One region of the Arthrobacter sp. NPDC058097 genome, then DNA from elsewhere that is predicted to be linked to it. Evidence: riboswitches for the same ligand, from Rfam matches in the RefSeq annotation. Region 1 holds a riboswitch; the other holds the start of a gene.
What was found. Region 1 has a riboswitch for thiamine pyrophosphate ahead of ACFVTE_RS14390 (bifunctional hydroxymethylpyrimidine kinase/phosphomethylpyrimidine kinase). Riboswitches for the same ligand answer to the same signal wherever they lie in the genome.

Region 1 (7,138 bases):
TCTGCCGAGGCACCCGCCGCCGTCACGGCCACCGCCTTGTCGTCAGCCAGCGAGACCGAAGTGCCCGCCGAGGCGGCCGCGGCACCCGCCGATGCGGCTGCGGCACCCGCCGCTGCCCCCGCGCCTGCAGCTGCCCCGGCACCTGTATCCGAGGCAGGCGCCGAATCGGCCGCTGCACGGGAAGCCGCTGCACAGGAAGCCGCTGCCGAGGAAGAGGCCGAAGAAGAGCCTGCCGGGCAGTCGCCCGTGGGTTCGCTTTTCCTTGAGCCGGCATCAGTAACGTCGATCATCTTCCAGGCCCCTGACCTGAACACGGTCATCCGCCCTGCGGCTCCCGCCAAAGAGGACGCGGCCGCCGAGGAAGGCGAGGACGAACTGGAGGACGAGGGCGGCCGGCGCCGGCGGCGCAGCCGCGGTCGCCGCGGCCGCAGCCGGACCGACCGTGAGATCACCGACGGCGATGAGGAAACGGACGTTTCCGACGAGGCGCTCGAAGACGAAGCTGGGCAGCCTGACGACGGCGTGACGTCCCGCCGTCGCCGTCGCCGCCGCCGCGGCGACCAGGACCTGGAACTGACCGGCGGGGGAGAAGACGATCCCCCCAACACGGTCACCCGCGTCCGCGCTCCCCGAACCATCAGCGAGGCACCGGCGAGCAACCGCGTGACCAGCGTCAAGGGATCCACCCGCCTGGAGGCCAAGAAGCAGCGCCGCCGCGAATCGCGGGACACCGGCCGCCGCCGCACCGTGATCACCGAGGCCGAGTTCCTGGCCCGCCGGGAATCCGTGGACCGCCAGATGATCGTCCGCCAGCGCGACGACAGAATCCAGATCGGTGTCCTGGAAGACGGCGTCCTGGCTGAGCATTTCGTCTCCAAGACGCAGCAGGACTCCCTGATCGGCAACGTCTACCTGGGCAAGGTCCAGAACGTCCTGCCGTCCATGGAAGCTGCCTTCGTCGACATCGGACGCGGCCGCAACGCCGTGCTGTACGCCGGTGAGGTCAACTGGGACGCCGCCACCCTCGAGGGCAAGCAGCGCCGGATCGAAAACGCGCTCAAGTCCGGCGACTCCGTCCTGGTCCAGGTCACCAAGGACCCGGTAGGCCACAAGGGTGCGCGGCTGACCAGCCAGATCTCCCTGCCCGGCCGGTACCTCGTGTACGTCCCGGGCGGATCCATGACCGGCATCTCCCGCAAGCTGCCCGACGTCGAACGCAACCGCCTGAAGCGCATCCTCAAGGACCGTCTCCCCGAGGACGCGGGCGTCATTGTCCGCACGGCCGCTGAAGGCGCCTCCGAGGAGGAACTGACCCACGACATCAACCGCCTCCGTGCCCAGTGGGAGGGGATTGAGAGCCAGGCGAAGTCCACCAAGGTCCTCGCGCCCGAACTGCTTTACGGCGAACCGGACCTGACCATCAAGGTTGTGCGTGACGTTTTCAACGAGGACTTCTCCAAGCTGATCGTCTCCGGCGACGAGGCGTGGGACACCATAGAGGCGTACGTCACCTATGTCGCGCCGGACCTGGTGGGCCGGCTCGAAAAGTGGACCAAGGACGAGGACATCTTCTCGGCCTGGCGCATCGACGAGCAGATCCACAAGGCACTGGACCGCAAGGTGTTCCTGCCGTCCGGCGGCTCGCTGGTCATTGACCGCACCGAGGCCATGACGGTGGTTGACGTCAACACCGGCAAGTTCACCGGCAGCGGCGGCAACCTCGAAGAGACTGTCACCAAGAACAACCTTGAGGCAGCCGAGGAAGTTGTCCGCCAGCTGCGCCTGCGGGACATCGGCGGCATCATCGTCATCGACTTCATCGACATGGTGCTGGAGTCCAACCGCGACCTCGTCCTGCGCCGCCTGGTGGAATGCCTGGGCCGCGACCGGACCAAGCACCAGGTGGCCGAAGTGACCTCCCTGGGACTCGTGCAGATGACGCGCAAGCGCATGGGCACCGGCCTCCTGGAAGTCTTCGGCGAGCAGTGCGAGGCATGTGCCGGCCGGGGCGTCGTCACCCATGACGAGCCGGTGGAGCACCGCCGCGCCAACACCGTGGCAGCGGAGCACCACGTGCACCGTGCCGAGGTCCAGCCGCCCGCCAGGTCAGAGCGGAAGCGCCGCCGCGGCAAGGGCGGACAGCCGTCCTCAGAGACTGCTCCGGCCGCACCTGCTGCACTGCACCACCCGGAACCCTCGGAAGCGGAACGCCACGCCAAGGCTGAAGCGACCCGTGCTGCCCTCGCCAACATCGCGGCAGCGGCCCATGCCGCCCACCTGCATGAGGAAGCAGCGCACAGTGCCGCGGCGTCGGGTGAGCCCGCCCGGCCTGCCGCGCCCGCGGCCGCCGCACCGGAAAGCCCCGTGGTACACCGCGCTCCGGAAACGGAGAGCGTCTCCGGGCGGCCTGGCGCAGTGCTCACGTTCGGCGGCGAAAAAGTGATTCTTCCGTTCGTCGACCACAGCGACGAGCCGGTCAAGGAAGCGCCGGCCCTGACGCTGGACCGCCTCGAGGAAGCCTTCGCACACCTCGGCGCTCCGGTCGCCCCCGCCGAAGAGGAGGAGGCTCCGGAGGAGATTCCCGCCGCGGCACAGCCGTCGGCAGGACAGCCGGTGGAAAGCCCCACCGCGCCGTCCCGCAGCCGCCGTCCGCGCCGCAACCGCAGTGCCAGCCGTGCCCAGGGAGCTGCCAACGAGACATCCGTGGAACACCACGAGGTCGCGCAGGCTGCAGCGGCCGGGCACTCGCACGAGGCCAAGGCGCCGGAAGCGGGCAATCCGCAGGCGGCCAAGGCGGCTCCGCCGGCAGCCAGCGAACCGATCATTCTGGGCGTCGGGGTACCGGCCTCGGAACTGTAGGACAAGAAGTAGGTCCGGCACCGCAGGAAGTTGCGGTGCCGGACCTTTCTGGTTCCTGCCGGTGTGGCCGCCGGCCTGTTGCAAACGTCAAATTCAGTGCCCGACGCCGATCCACCGGCTAGGCTGGAGGACTGACACGGGGTGCCGCGCAAGGGCCGGCTGAGATCCAAACCCGTTGAACCTGTCCGGTTAGCACCGGCGAAGGGATGTCTTCTTTGCCATCAACATTGTCATCAGCATCACTCCTGCCCGCACCCGCGGGTGCCGCCGGTTCCCTTCTGGAAACTGCGGCGCCGGCCGTTCCGACCTCCCGGGAAATTCCCCGGGTCCTTGCCATCGCAGGCTCGGATCCGTCCGGCGGTGCAGGCATCCAGGCCGACCTGAAAAGCATCGCGGCCCACGGCGGCTACGGGATGGCTGCAATAACCGCCCTCACCGCCCAGAACACCACGGGTGTGAGGGGCGTGCACGTTCCGCCGGCTTCCTTCCTGTCAGCCCAACTCGACGCCGTCAGCGACGATATCCATGTGGACGCCGTGAAGATCGGCATGCTGGGGGATGCACAGGTGATTGCCGCGGTCCGCAGCTGGCTCGAAGAGGTGCGGCCCGGCGTCGTGGTTCTGGATCCGGTGATGGTGGCCACCAGCGGTGACCGCCTCCTGCAGGAGTCTGCGGAAGCAGCCCTCCGGCAGCTGCTGCCGCTGGCGCACCTGATCACCCCCAACCTTCCCGAGCTGGCCATGCTGCTCGGCGAGCCCGACGCGGCTGACTGGGCCGCGGCGCTTGAACAGGGAAGGCGACTCGCGGACCAGACCGGCGCCACGGTCCTTGTCAAGGGCGGCCACCTGAACGGCTCAACGTGCCCGGATGCCCTCGTGAACACGGCCGGGCTGCTGTCGGCGGAGGTGGTGGAGGTCGCGGGGGAACGGATCAGCACGCGGAACAGCCATGGCACCGGGTGTTCGCTCTCCTCGGCGATGGCCACAGCCCAGGCGCGCCTGGGTGACTGGGAAGCGTCTCTGCGGGCGGTCAAGCCCTGGCTGGCCGGGGCCCTCCGCACGTCCGGGCAGCTGGAAGTCGGGGCAGGCAACGGACCGATCAACCACTTCCACCACCTGGCCCAAACTGGAATATCAGCCCAGCCCCAACGCAAGGGCGGGTTCGCGGAACTGTTGCGTGCCGAGTCTGTTGGCGACCTGGAAGCCATCTATGGCCTGGGCTTCATCCGTGGGTTGGCCGACGGCACCCTCGCGGAGAAGGAATTCGCGTACTACCTCGCCCAGGACGCCATTTACCTCAACGGCTACTCCCGTGTCCTGGCCCGGGCCAGTGCGTTGGCGCCAACCGAGTCCGAGCAGCTGTTCTGGGCGCGCTCGGCCCAGCAGTGCCTGGAAGTTGAATCGGAACTGCACCGCAACTGGCTCAGCACGCGCACCGTAAACGCTGAGCTGGGTCCGGTCACGAAAGCCTACGTCGACCATCTGGTGGCGGCCTCCGCCGGCGGCAGCTACGCGGTGCTGGTGGCCGCGGTCCTGCCCTGCTTCTGGCTCTACGCCGAGGTGGGGGAGACCCTGCACGCCGAATATGTGGCTGCCGGCGCCCCGGCCGGGCACCCGTACGCCGAGTGGCTGCGGACGTACGCCGACGAGGAGTTCGCTGCCGCCACCCAGCGGGCGATCGAAATCGCCGACGGCGCCGGCCGGACCGCGTCCGCGGCAGAGCGCGAAGCGATGATCACCGCCTTCCGGCACTCCTGCCGGTACGAGGTGGAATTCTTCGACGCGCCGAGCCGCCACAGCTGAGCGGCAGCGGCCGCCGCGCCCGGTATGATGGTCGCGCACGGCATAGGATGTCCGGAACAGCACCCCTGTGGTGCCTATCACGGACAACCCGCCGGTGCCCGCCTCATTTGCGGCCGACGACGGAATTAGCGTATTCTAGATCTTCGGTGCTTACGCCAACACTTGGGTTATGACCCGGGATCGTCCAGTCGGACTTGTTCCTGGGATAGCTCACGGGTTCCCCCGGGTAATCCACGGCGTTGAGGCACAGCGAGAACCAGGCCAATTTCCGGACCCGGGGTTCCGCACGCAAATTTAGTAATAAACGTCGAGAGAAGTGAGTTCCCAAGTGGTGTACGCGATTGTCCGCGCAGGCGGCCGCCAAGAGAAGGTTTCCGTTGGAGACTTCGTTACCCTGAACCGCGTCGCCGGTGGAGCTGGCAGCACCATTGAGCTGCCCGCGCTGCTCCTGGTAGACGGTGACAAGGTCACCTCCGCAGCTGCGGACCTGGCCAAGGTAACTGTTACGGCTGAGATCCTCCAGGACCTCCGTGGTCCGAAGATCGTCATCCAGAAGTTCAAGAACAAGACCGGTTACAAGAAGCGCCAGGGTCACCGTCAGGAACTGACCAAGGTCAAGATCACCGGCATCAAGTAACCCCCGGGTTACTGTTCAGGTTTCCAACAGTTTTTCCAGAATTAAAGGCAGGCATTCCAAATGGCACACAAAAAAGGCGCGAGCTCCACTCGCAACGGTCGTGACTCCAACGCCCAGTACCTCGGCGTCAAGCGCTTCGGCGGCCAGGTAGTTTCCGCTGGCGAAATCATCGTCCGCCAGCGCGGCACGCACTTCCACCCCGGTGCGGGCGTTGGCCGTGGCGGCGACGACACCCTGTTCGCACTGCAGGCAGGTGCCGTTGAATTCGGTACGCGCCGCGGCCGTCGGGTCGTCAACATCGTTGCTGCTGCAGCTGCAGAGTAACAACAAGTTCTGAAGCGGTGGAGCGGGCCATGATGGCTCGCTCCACTGTTCTTTTAACCGCATTACAATCGATTTGGACGTCCAGGACGGCCGGATTTAGCAACAGAGGAGATTCACCGTGGCGAGCTTTGTAGACCGGGTAGTACTGCACGTATCCGGCGGAACCGGTGGCCACGGCTGTGTCTCCGTCCACCGCGAGAAGTTCAAGCCGCTGGGCGGACCCGACGGCGGCAACGGCGGCGACGGGGGCGACGTCATCCTGCGCGTCGACTCGCAGACCACCACGCTGCTCGACTACCACCACGCACCGCACCGGCACGCCACCAACGGCGGCCCCGGCATGGGAGACTGGCGCGGCGGCAAGAACGGCGAAACCCTGGTGCTTCCCGTTCCGGACGGCACCGTCGTCAAGACCAAGGACGGTCAGGTCCTGGCCGACCTCGTGGGTGAAGGCACCGAATTTGTCGCAGCCTCCGGCGGGCAGGGCGGGCTCGGAAACGCCGCGCTGTCCTCCCAGAAGCGCCGCGCGCCTGGTTTCGCGCTGCTCGGCATCGAGGGCGACGCCAGCGACATAGTCCTGGAGCTCAAGTCGATTGCCGACATTGCCCTGGTGGGTTTCCCCTCCGCCGGCAAGTCCAGCCTGATCGCGGCCATGTCCGCCGCGCGGCCGAAGATCGCCGACTACCCATTCACCACCCTCATCCCGAACCTTGGCGTGGTCCAGGCCGGCGATGTCCGCTTCACCATTGCCGACGTCCCCGGCCTCATCGAGGGCGCCAGCGAAGGCAAGGGCCTCGGCCACAACTTCCTGCGACACGTCGAGCGCTGCGCAGCTTTGGTACACGTTTTGGACTGCGGTACGCTGGAATCTGACCGAGATCCGCTCTCCGACCTCGCAATCATCGAAACCGAGCTCGAAAAATACGCGGTGGACATGAGCTATGCCGGCTCGAACGGCGAAGTTGTTCCGCTCAACCACCGCCCCCGGCTCGTGGCACTCAACAAGGTCGACCTGCCGGACGGCAAGGACATGGCAGAGTTTGTCCGGCCGGAGCTGGAATCCCGCGGCTACCGCGTCTTCGAAGTGTCAGCCACGAGCCATGAGGGCCTGCGCCAGCTGGGCTTCGCCATGGCAGAGATCGTCCAGGCCGCCCGCGACAGCGTGGAAGCCACGCCGCCGAAGGTGCACGCACCGGTACTGCGGCCCCGCGCCGTCAACGAGTCCGGTTTCCGGATCCGCCGCGAGGAGAAAAACCTGGAGCCGCTGTTCCGCGTGCTGGGCGAGAAGCCCGTGCGCTGGGTCAAGCAGACGGACTTCACCAACGAGGAAGCCATTGGCTACCTTGCCGACCGCCTGGCCAAGCTCGGAGTCGAAACCGAGCTGTTCAAGCAGGGCGCCAAGCCCGGCGACACCGTGGTGATCGGTGAGGACGACGGCGTGGTGTTCGACTGGGAGCCGACCATGATGGCTGGCGCCGAGCTGCTGGCCTCGCCGCGCGGCACGGACGTCCGCTTC
Region 2 (7,138 bases), on a different contig from region 1:
CCCTTCTGGCCGCGGGCGTCGCGGAGCAGGAGGCCGACGTGTTCAGCGGTCTGTTGAGTCATGGATAAAAATATATCAGTTATGAGTTATTTCGTCGCCTCGCGTGCCCAAAATGCGGCGGGCGAGCCCTTGATATACCCGTTACACGCATAAACTTTCAGCAACGGGTCAGTGCCATGTGACAGAATCCGTCGCGGCCCTCTCGACCCGAGTCAAACACCCGGCGCCCGCCTTGACCCGGCGCGTATCCGGGAGCAAGCTAGCGGTACCTGTTGCGGCCATGAGGGAACGGGAGGCCGCCGTGTCCATTTTCAGCTCCGCTGTACTGATCAGGAGGCGCCCGGCAGGGCGCCGGGCTTCAGCGCTGCTGTCCTTCGTCGTCGCAACCGCCGTGGGTTTTATCCCCGGTCCAAGGCTCGACGACGGCGCGGCGCCGGCACCCGAATCAGCGGTCGCCCCGGCGTCGCCCAGCGCGTCAGCCACCCCCGGCGGCGCCGCGCAGGCGCAGCCGCCCGCGGCCCGGCAATCACCGCAGCCGGCGACCCGGAAACCCGCGCAGCAGCCAGGGTCCGACCCCGCCCGGCCTGGCACCGAAGGATCTGGCAGCGCAGGACTCCTGGGCAACGACGTCTCCTGGCCGCAGTGCAACGTGGACCTGCCTGATGATCCCGCCTTCGCCATTGTCGGGGTCAACAACGGCCTGGCGAACACCACGAACCCGTGCCTCCACCAGCAGCTTGACTGGGCGGACGATTCGGCCGGCGGCACCGGCCAGCCACGCCTGGCGCTCTACGTGAACACGGCCAACCCCGGACTGCGAGGCTCCTGGTGGCCGACGAACAACGAATACGGCGGCGAGACCGTGGCAAACCCCTACGGCACATGCCAGGGGCAGGAGGACGCCGCGTGCGCCTACATGTACGGGTACGCGAAGGCCTTCGACGACGCCTACCTCCGCACAATCTCCGAGCCTGAGACCTATCTCTGGTGGCTGGACGTGGAGACAGGCAACAGCTGGTCCGGCGACAGGAACGCGAACCGGGCGGACCTCGAAGGCATGGCGGACTTCTTCCACAGCATCGGCGCCAGGGTGGGCATCTACTCCTCCGCCCGGCAGTGGGGACAGATCGTCGGCGAGGTGGGCTCGGCCAGCAGCCTCTACTCCCTGCCAAGCTGGCTTGCCGGGGCGCACACCGCCGCCGAGGCCAAGGACATGTGTTCCGCGGCGCCCCTCACCGCGGGCGGCACCGTGGCGCTCACCCAGTTCGTGGCTGACGGCTTCGACCACGATCACTCCTGCATCTGAGGCTCAGCATTAGGCTGGGTCCCATGGATCACACCTGCCACGTCCGCCAGGCGGTACCGGAGGACGCCGAGGACCTGGCCCGGCTCCACCTGGCATGCTGGCGCGAGACCTACGAGCATCTGCTCTCACCGGGTTTCATGGCCAGCCAGGGCGTGCAAGGGCGGCTGGCCATGTGGCGGCACCTTTTGGCCGGTCCGCACGCTGGCCGACAGTACGTTGCGGCCGACGGCGGCAGGCTGGTGGGGTTTGCCGGCTCGCTTCCGGCCGAGGACGGGGTGCGGGAGCAGACCGAGCTCTGGGGCATCTATCTCCTCGCCTCCCACCATGGCAGGGGGCTGGGCCAGGCCCTGCTCGATGCCGCGATCGGGAACGAGCAGGCCGGGCTGTGGGTTGCCGAGGAGAACCCGCGGGCCCAGGCCTTCTACCGGCGCAACGCCTTCGTCTTCACCGGCGCCCGGGACACGATCGAGGACTGGGAAGGCATGGCCGAGGTCCGGATGGCCCGGCCGGCGGGCCAGTGACGCGGGAGAGTGGCCGGGCAGCGGCCGGTCCGGCGATAGGCTCCTAGGAGCCTTCCAGCCACACCATGTGCCACGTGCCGGCCCACAGCGCGGCGGCCACGGCGCCGCCGGCGATGAGGACTCCGCCGAGCACCACCCAGATGTCCAGCACGCTGTAGGTGGACACGCGCGCCCAGGTCCGGCTGGCGCCGCCGAACCCGCGGGCCTCCATGGTCACCGCAAGCCGGGTGGCGCGGCGGATCGCCTGGACCAGGAGGCCGAAGCTCTGCCCCAGCGTGGCCCGCATGCGTTGCCACGGGTTGCCGCGCGATCCCACGCCGCGGGCGCGCCGGGCCATTCCGATGGTCTGCCACTCCTCCGCCATCAGCCCGACCAGGCGCATCGCGGCCAGGGTCCCCAGCACAAAACGGTGCGGCAGCCGCGCCTTCTGCGCAAGGGCGTCCGCCAGGTCCGTGGGATCGGTGCAGCTCATCAGCAGCACCGCGGGCAGCGCGATCGCCAGTCCCCGGAGCAGGAAACCAAGCCCCAGCTGAAGGGAACCTTCGCTCATGGACCAGAGGCCGACGTCGAGCAGTATCCTTCCGCTGTCCGGCGCCAGGATGGAGGTGCTCCAGCCGCCCACGGCGGCAGCCAGGATCAGCGGCCAGCCGCGCTGCCAGAGCAGCGAAAACGTCAGCCCGGCCAGCGGAAAGACCAGCAGTTCACAGACGAGCGCCACGGAAGCTGACATCCAGTCGATGGACAGCGCCAGGGCCAGGGTGACCAGGAAGACCGCGGCGAACTTGGCCAGCGGATTGGCGCGGGTCAGCACCGCCCGGTTTCCGGCAAGTGTCAGTGCTTCCCTCATGTCGCCGCCTGTTCGGATGTCGGCCCGGCCTTTGATGTGGGCACGGCGGGCCGGGGCTCGGGCCGGCCGCGGGCGCCCAGCCGGAGTTCGGTGCCGCCGAGCACATTGGTGAACTCCTCGTCGTGCGTCACGGACACCACGGCAGTGCCGGCGTCGAGCAGTTCGGAAAGGAACGAAGCAAGCTCCGCCCAGGTGTTGGCATCCTGGCCGAAGGTGGGCTCGTCCAGGACCAGCACCTGCGGATGCGCGGCCAGGACGGTGGCCACGGACAGCCGGCGCTTCTCCCCGCCGGACAGGGTGTAAGGGTTGGCGTCCACCAGATGCGTGAGGCGCAGGCGCTCCAGCAGCTCGTCGACGCGCTCCTCACCGTGACCCAGGTGGCGGGGACCGAACAGCAGCTCGTCCAGGACGCGGCCGGTGACGAACTGGTGCTCGGGCTCCTGGAACACCGTGCCGATCCGGGGGATCAGCTGCTCGGCCTTCCACCTGTACGGGTCTATCCCGGCGCCGCCGCTCAGCTCGACGGTCGCGGAGACCCTGCCGTCCACCGGCGGCAGCAGCCCGGCGAGGGTCAGCGCGAAGGTGGACTTGCCCGCGCCGTTGGGTCCTGTGACGGTCAGCGCTTCCCCCGCCCGGACCTGTGCCGTGACGTCGCCCAGCACCGGCTGCGGAGGTACGGAGCGGAATCCGCGGCGCCGGGGACGCTCCCGCGACACGGCGAGCTTTTCGGCGGCGAGCAGCAGCTGGCCGCCGTTGGCGATGGACGGACCGGCGGCCGAACGGTGCCGGGTTTCGGGAACGTAGCCCGGGACCCACACGCCGGCGGCGGTGAGCATCCCGCGGGCCTGCTCGAGGACCTCGTCCGGCGTGCCGTCGACCAGCACCGCGCCGTTCGTGGCGGACCCCGGCTGCAGCACCACAATGCGGTCCACAAGGTCTTTCCACACGGCGACCCGGTGCTCCACCACCACCAGGGTGGCCCCGGTCTTGTCAAGGCAGCGGCCCACGGCGTCCCGGACCTCCAAAACGCCGGCAGGGTCGAGGTTCGCGGTCGGCTCGTCCAGCAGGATCAGTCCCGGCCTCATCGCCAGGATGCCGGCGAGCGCCAGGCGCTGCTTCTGGCCGCCGGACAGGGCCGACGTCGGGTGGTTCAGCGGCAGGTGGGCGAGTCCGACGTCGTCCAGTGCCTCGTGCACGCGGCGCCAGATCTCGTCGCGGGGCACCGAGAGGTTTTCGGCGCCGAAGGCGACGTCGTCGCCGAGGCGGGAGAGCACCACCTGGGTTTCCGGGTCCTGCTGCATGAGCCCGGCACGGCCGCGCTGCGCGCGCGGCGGCGCGCCGTCGATGAGCAGCTCGCCGCTCTCGTCGGCGTCGTCAGGGTCCGGCGCCCCGGCGCCCCTCGGACCGCGGTCGTCCGCCGGACTGCCGCCCGAGTCGCTGTCCCCCAGCACGCCGGCCAGAGCGTGGAGCAACGTGGACTTGCCGGCCCCGGAGGGGCCCAGCAACAGGACCCGCTCGCCGGGGCGGATGTCCAGGTCCAGGGCGTGGACGGCGGGTTTGGTGCGGCCGGCGTGGCGCCAGCCCCAGCCGCGGGCATGTACCGCGGCGGGCCGGACGCCGCCGTCGTGATGTGCGGGCATCAGGAGAAGACGGGCTCCGTTGCTGCCTTGCGGGACGCGAAGGAGCTCAGTACGCCCGTCTTGGCCAGGCCCCGGGTGGCGATCCAGGACAGGGCGCCGGCGATGACCGCGCCGGAGATGGCGCAGAACACGATGTACGCGAGCTTGTCTCCTCCGGTGTAGGCGATGTTCCAGCCCCACGGCGCGAAGGAGTCGTTGAGGCCGCAGAACAGGCCGGCGCCGGCACCCGCAAGCAGCGAGGCCGGGAGGTTGAACTTCCGGTACACCAGGGCGGCGAACACGAGCTCCGCGCCCAGGCCCTGGAGGACGCCGGAAATCAGCACTGTGGTGCCGTACTGGGAGCCCATGATGAGCTCGCCGGTGGCCGCGACAGTTTCGCAGAACAGGGCCGCGCCGGGCTTGCGGATGATGAGCATGCCCAGGACCGCCGGGATCATCCAGCCGCCGGCGTACAGGCCGCTCAGCGGCGGGTAGACGGCGTTGACGGGAGTGGAAATAAGGTTGGCGCCCTGGGACCAGGCCCAGAAGATGACGCCGCCGGCAACGGCGATGAGCGCCGCCACCACGATGTCCGCCACGCGCCAGTTATAGCTGGTCTTCTTGATTGCTGCAGTTGTCATGATGGTCCTCCTGAGGAACAGGAGGGGAAAGCGTTCCCCCGGCTGCCGGTGGCTGGACCACCTGCTGCCGGGCGCTCTGAGAACTCGACTCCCTTGCGCCGGTACTAGCCGGATCAGGTTCGAGGGTCTGCGGCTGTCCGCACTCTCAGCGCCCATCCGCGGTTGCGCTGGCAGTTGCCTTGCATCCCGACGGCGGCGCTCCCCTGTCGTGATAAATCTGCCCTTGTGGGCTGGTCCAGTTTACACCTCGGCGGCCCCGGAATCCCGGGGCCGCCGTCACAATCGGGGAGTCTTCCTGCGCCGCCGGGAGTACTGTCCGGAGTACATTGGGGCCATGACGCCACAGGACTCCGGCAGCGCTGCCCTGCCCGCCTTTGACCCCGATTCCGTCGAGGACCAGCCGGCGGGGTCGCTGGAAGCCCTGATCGGCCGGATCGAGGGTGAAATCGCCGAACTGCAGTTCCCCAGGTTCAGCAAGGACGATGCCCTGGCCCTCGGCCTGGAACTGGTGGAGCGCGGCAAGGAGGACAACCTGCCCATCGCCATCGACATCACCAAGGGCGAACAGGTTCTCTTCCACGTGGCCCTCGAGGGTGCCACCCCGGACAACGAGGGCTGGGTGCGGGCCAAGCAGCGGACCGCCGTGCGCTACGAGGAACCGTCGCTGCTGGTGGGCCTGCGCGGCAGAACCGGCGGCGGACGGATCGAGGACAACGCCTGGTTCGACCAGTCCACCTACGCCGCCCACGGCGGGGCCTTCCCCATCTACGTCCGGGATGTGGGAGCGGTGGCCGTGGTCACTGTGTCCGGGCTGCCGCAGAAAGCCGACCATGACCTTGTGGTGCAGGCGTTGCGGGAAATCCACCGGTCCATGCGGCAGAGCTAGCGCGCCGCATGCGGATAGGCTAGGCAAAGACCAGTGTTCACCACGCGAGGAGTTCCGGAATGAGTTTTGTGATCAAGCTGCTTGGCACGGGCATCAGCCTGCTGGCAGGATTCGCCGGCACCAAGGCCGTCGATACCATCTGGGAAAAGGTCACGGGGCAGAAGCCGCCCAAGGGGGACAAGGACGACGTCCCCACCACGCTGCGCACGGCCCTGACGTTCGCCCTCGTCTCCGCGTCCGTAAGCGCGGTCATCCAGGTGCTCGCCAACCGCGGCACCCAGCGGGCCATCACCCGCTTCGCCAAGACCCAGGACATCGTTTAGGCGCCTGTCTCCACCCTGTTTCCCCAAGCTTCGCAGGCCAGACTATTCCTGTCCTGGACCTGGCGCTGCTGATGACCTCGACTCGGCGCAGGACGGCCGAGCACGTTGCACATCGCAAACAATCGCTTACGACGGCGGGTGATGACCGCCGTCGTCCGCTTCGGCTTCGCGGGCCGCCTTGGCGGCCTTCAGCACCACGGCCTCGAGCTCGTCGGCGCTGAGCAGTTCCTTGTGGAGGTGCTTGGTGCGGTAGCCTGCCCGGCCCACCATGTGGGCAGAGACAGGCACGGTGAGCAGCTGGAAGATCCAGGCCACGGCCAGTACCGGCCAGACCCACCATGTGCGCAGCTGCAAGCCCACCGCCGCCAGCAGCAGGAACAGCCCGAGCACCTGCGGCTTGGTGGCGGCGTGCATGCGGCTCATCAGGTCGGGGAAGCGGAGCAGGCCGACAGCGGCGGCGAGGGACATCAGGGCGCCCACCACCATGAATGCAGCCGAAACGGCATCGATCACGGCATCCACGGCATTCGGTTCAGGACTCATTCGGCTGCTCCCGCCTGTCCGCCACGAAGCGCGCCACCGTCACCGAGCCGATGAACCCGATGACGGAGATGGCCACCACCAGCATCAGGTTGTTCAGGTGCCGGTTCACGGCCATGTCGATGCACAGCGCCGCGCCGAGGATGGCCAGCAGCACGTCCGCCGCGAGGACCCGGTCCAGCAGCGACGGGCCACGGGCGATGCGGATGATCGTGCCCGCGGCGGCGAGGGCCAGCGCCACGGCGGTGACGGTGAGGACCAGTTCCATCATGCGCCAACCTCCTGGTTCAGGGCGGCAAGCTCTTCCTTCGTTCCCATGATCCGGATCAGCCCCGCCTCGGTGTCGCGGACTTCCTTGCGCAGCTTGAGGACGTCCTCCCCGTTGCGGACGTTGAGTCCATGGATGTAGAGCGTGGAGGTGGACCTGTCCACCTCCACCACGAGCGACCCCGGGA

Region 2: linked by a shared signal. The riboswitch ahead of ACFVTE_RS08055 (ECF transporter S component) and the one ahead of ACFVTE_RS14390 (bifunctional hydroxymethylpyrimidine kinase/phosphomethylpyrimidine kinase) in region 1 are both predicted to bind thiamine pyrophosphate.

The regions. Positions count from the first base shown of each region.
Region 1 covers NZ_JBHVSZ010000007.1:279,383-286,520, reverse strand. Annotated here, with positions in the region: gene ACFVTE_RS14395 (Rne/Rng family ribonuclease) at 1-2,859, shown strand, start outside; TPP riboswitch at 2,987-3,083, shown strand; gene ACFVTE_RS14390 (bifunctional hydroxymethylpyrimidine kinase/phosphomethylpyrimidine kinase) at 3,066-4,661, shown strand; gene rplU (50S ribosomal protein L21) at 4,990-5,298, shown strand; gene rpmA (50S ribosomal protein L27) at 5,359-5,622, shown strand; gene obgE (GTPase ObgE) at 5,741-7,138, shown strand, end outside.
Region 2 covers NZ_JBHVSZ010000003.1:338,237-345,374, forward strand. Annotated here, with positions in the region: gene ACFVTE_RS08030 (UDP-N-acetylglucosamine 1-carboxyvinyltransferase) at 1-62, opposite strand, end outside; gene ACFVTE_RS08035 (hypothetical protein) at 302-1,306, shown strand; gene ACFVTE_RS08040 (GNAT family N-acetyltransferase) at 1,330-1,827, shown strand; gene ACFVTE_RS08045 (energy-coupling factor transporter transmembrane component T family protein) at 1,871-2,674, opposite strand; gene ACFVTE_RS08050 (ABC transporter ATP-binding protein) at 2,671-4,314, opposite strand; gene ACFVTE_RS08055 (ECF transporter S component) at 4,314-4,934, opposite strand; TPP riboswitch at 5,007-5,149, opposite strand; gene ACFVTE_RS08060 (heme-degrading domain-containing protein) at 5,269-5,820, shown strand; gene ACFVTE_RS08065 (DUF4235 domain-containing protein) at 5,880-6,143, shown strand; gene mnhG (monovalent cation/H(+) antiporter subunit G) at 6,270-6,686, opposite strand; gene ACFVTE_RS08075 (monovalent cation/H+ antiporter complex subunit F) at 6,676-6,954, opposite strand; gene ACFVTE_RS08080 (Na+/H+ antiporter subunit E) at 6,951-7,138, opposite strand, start outside.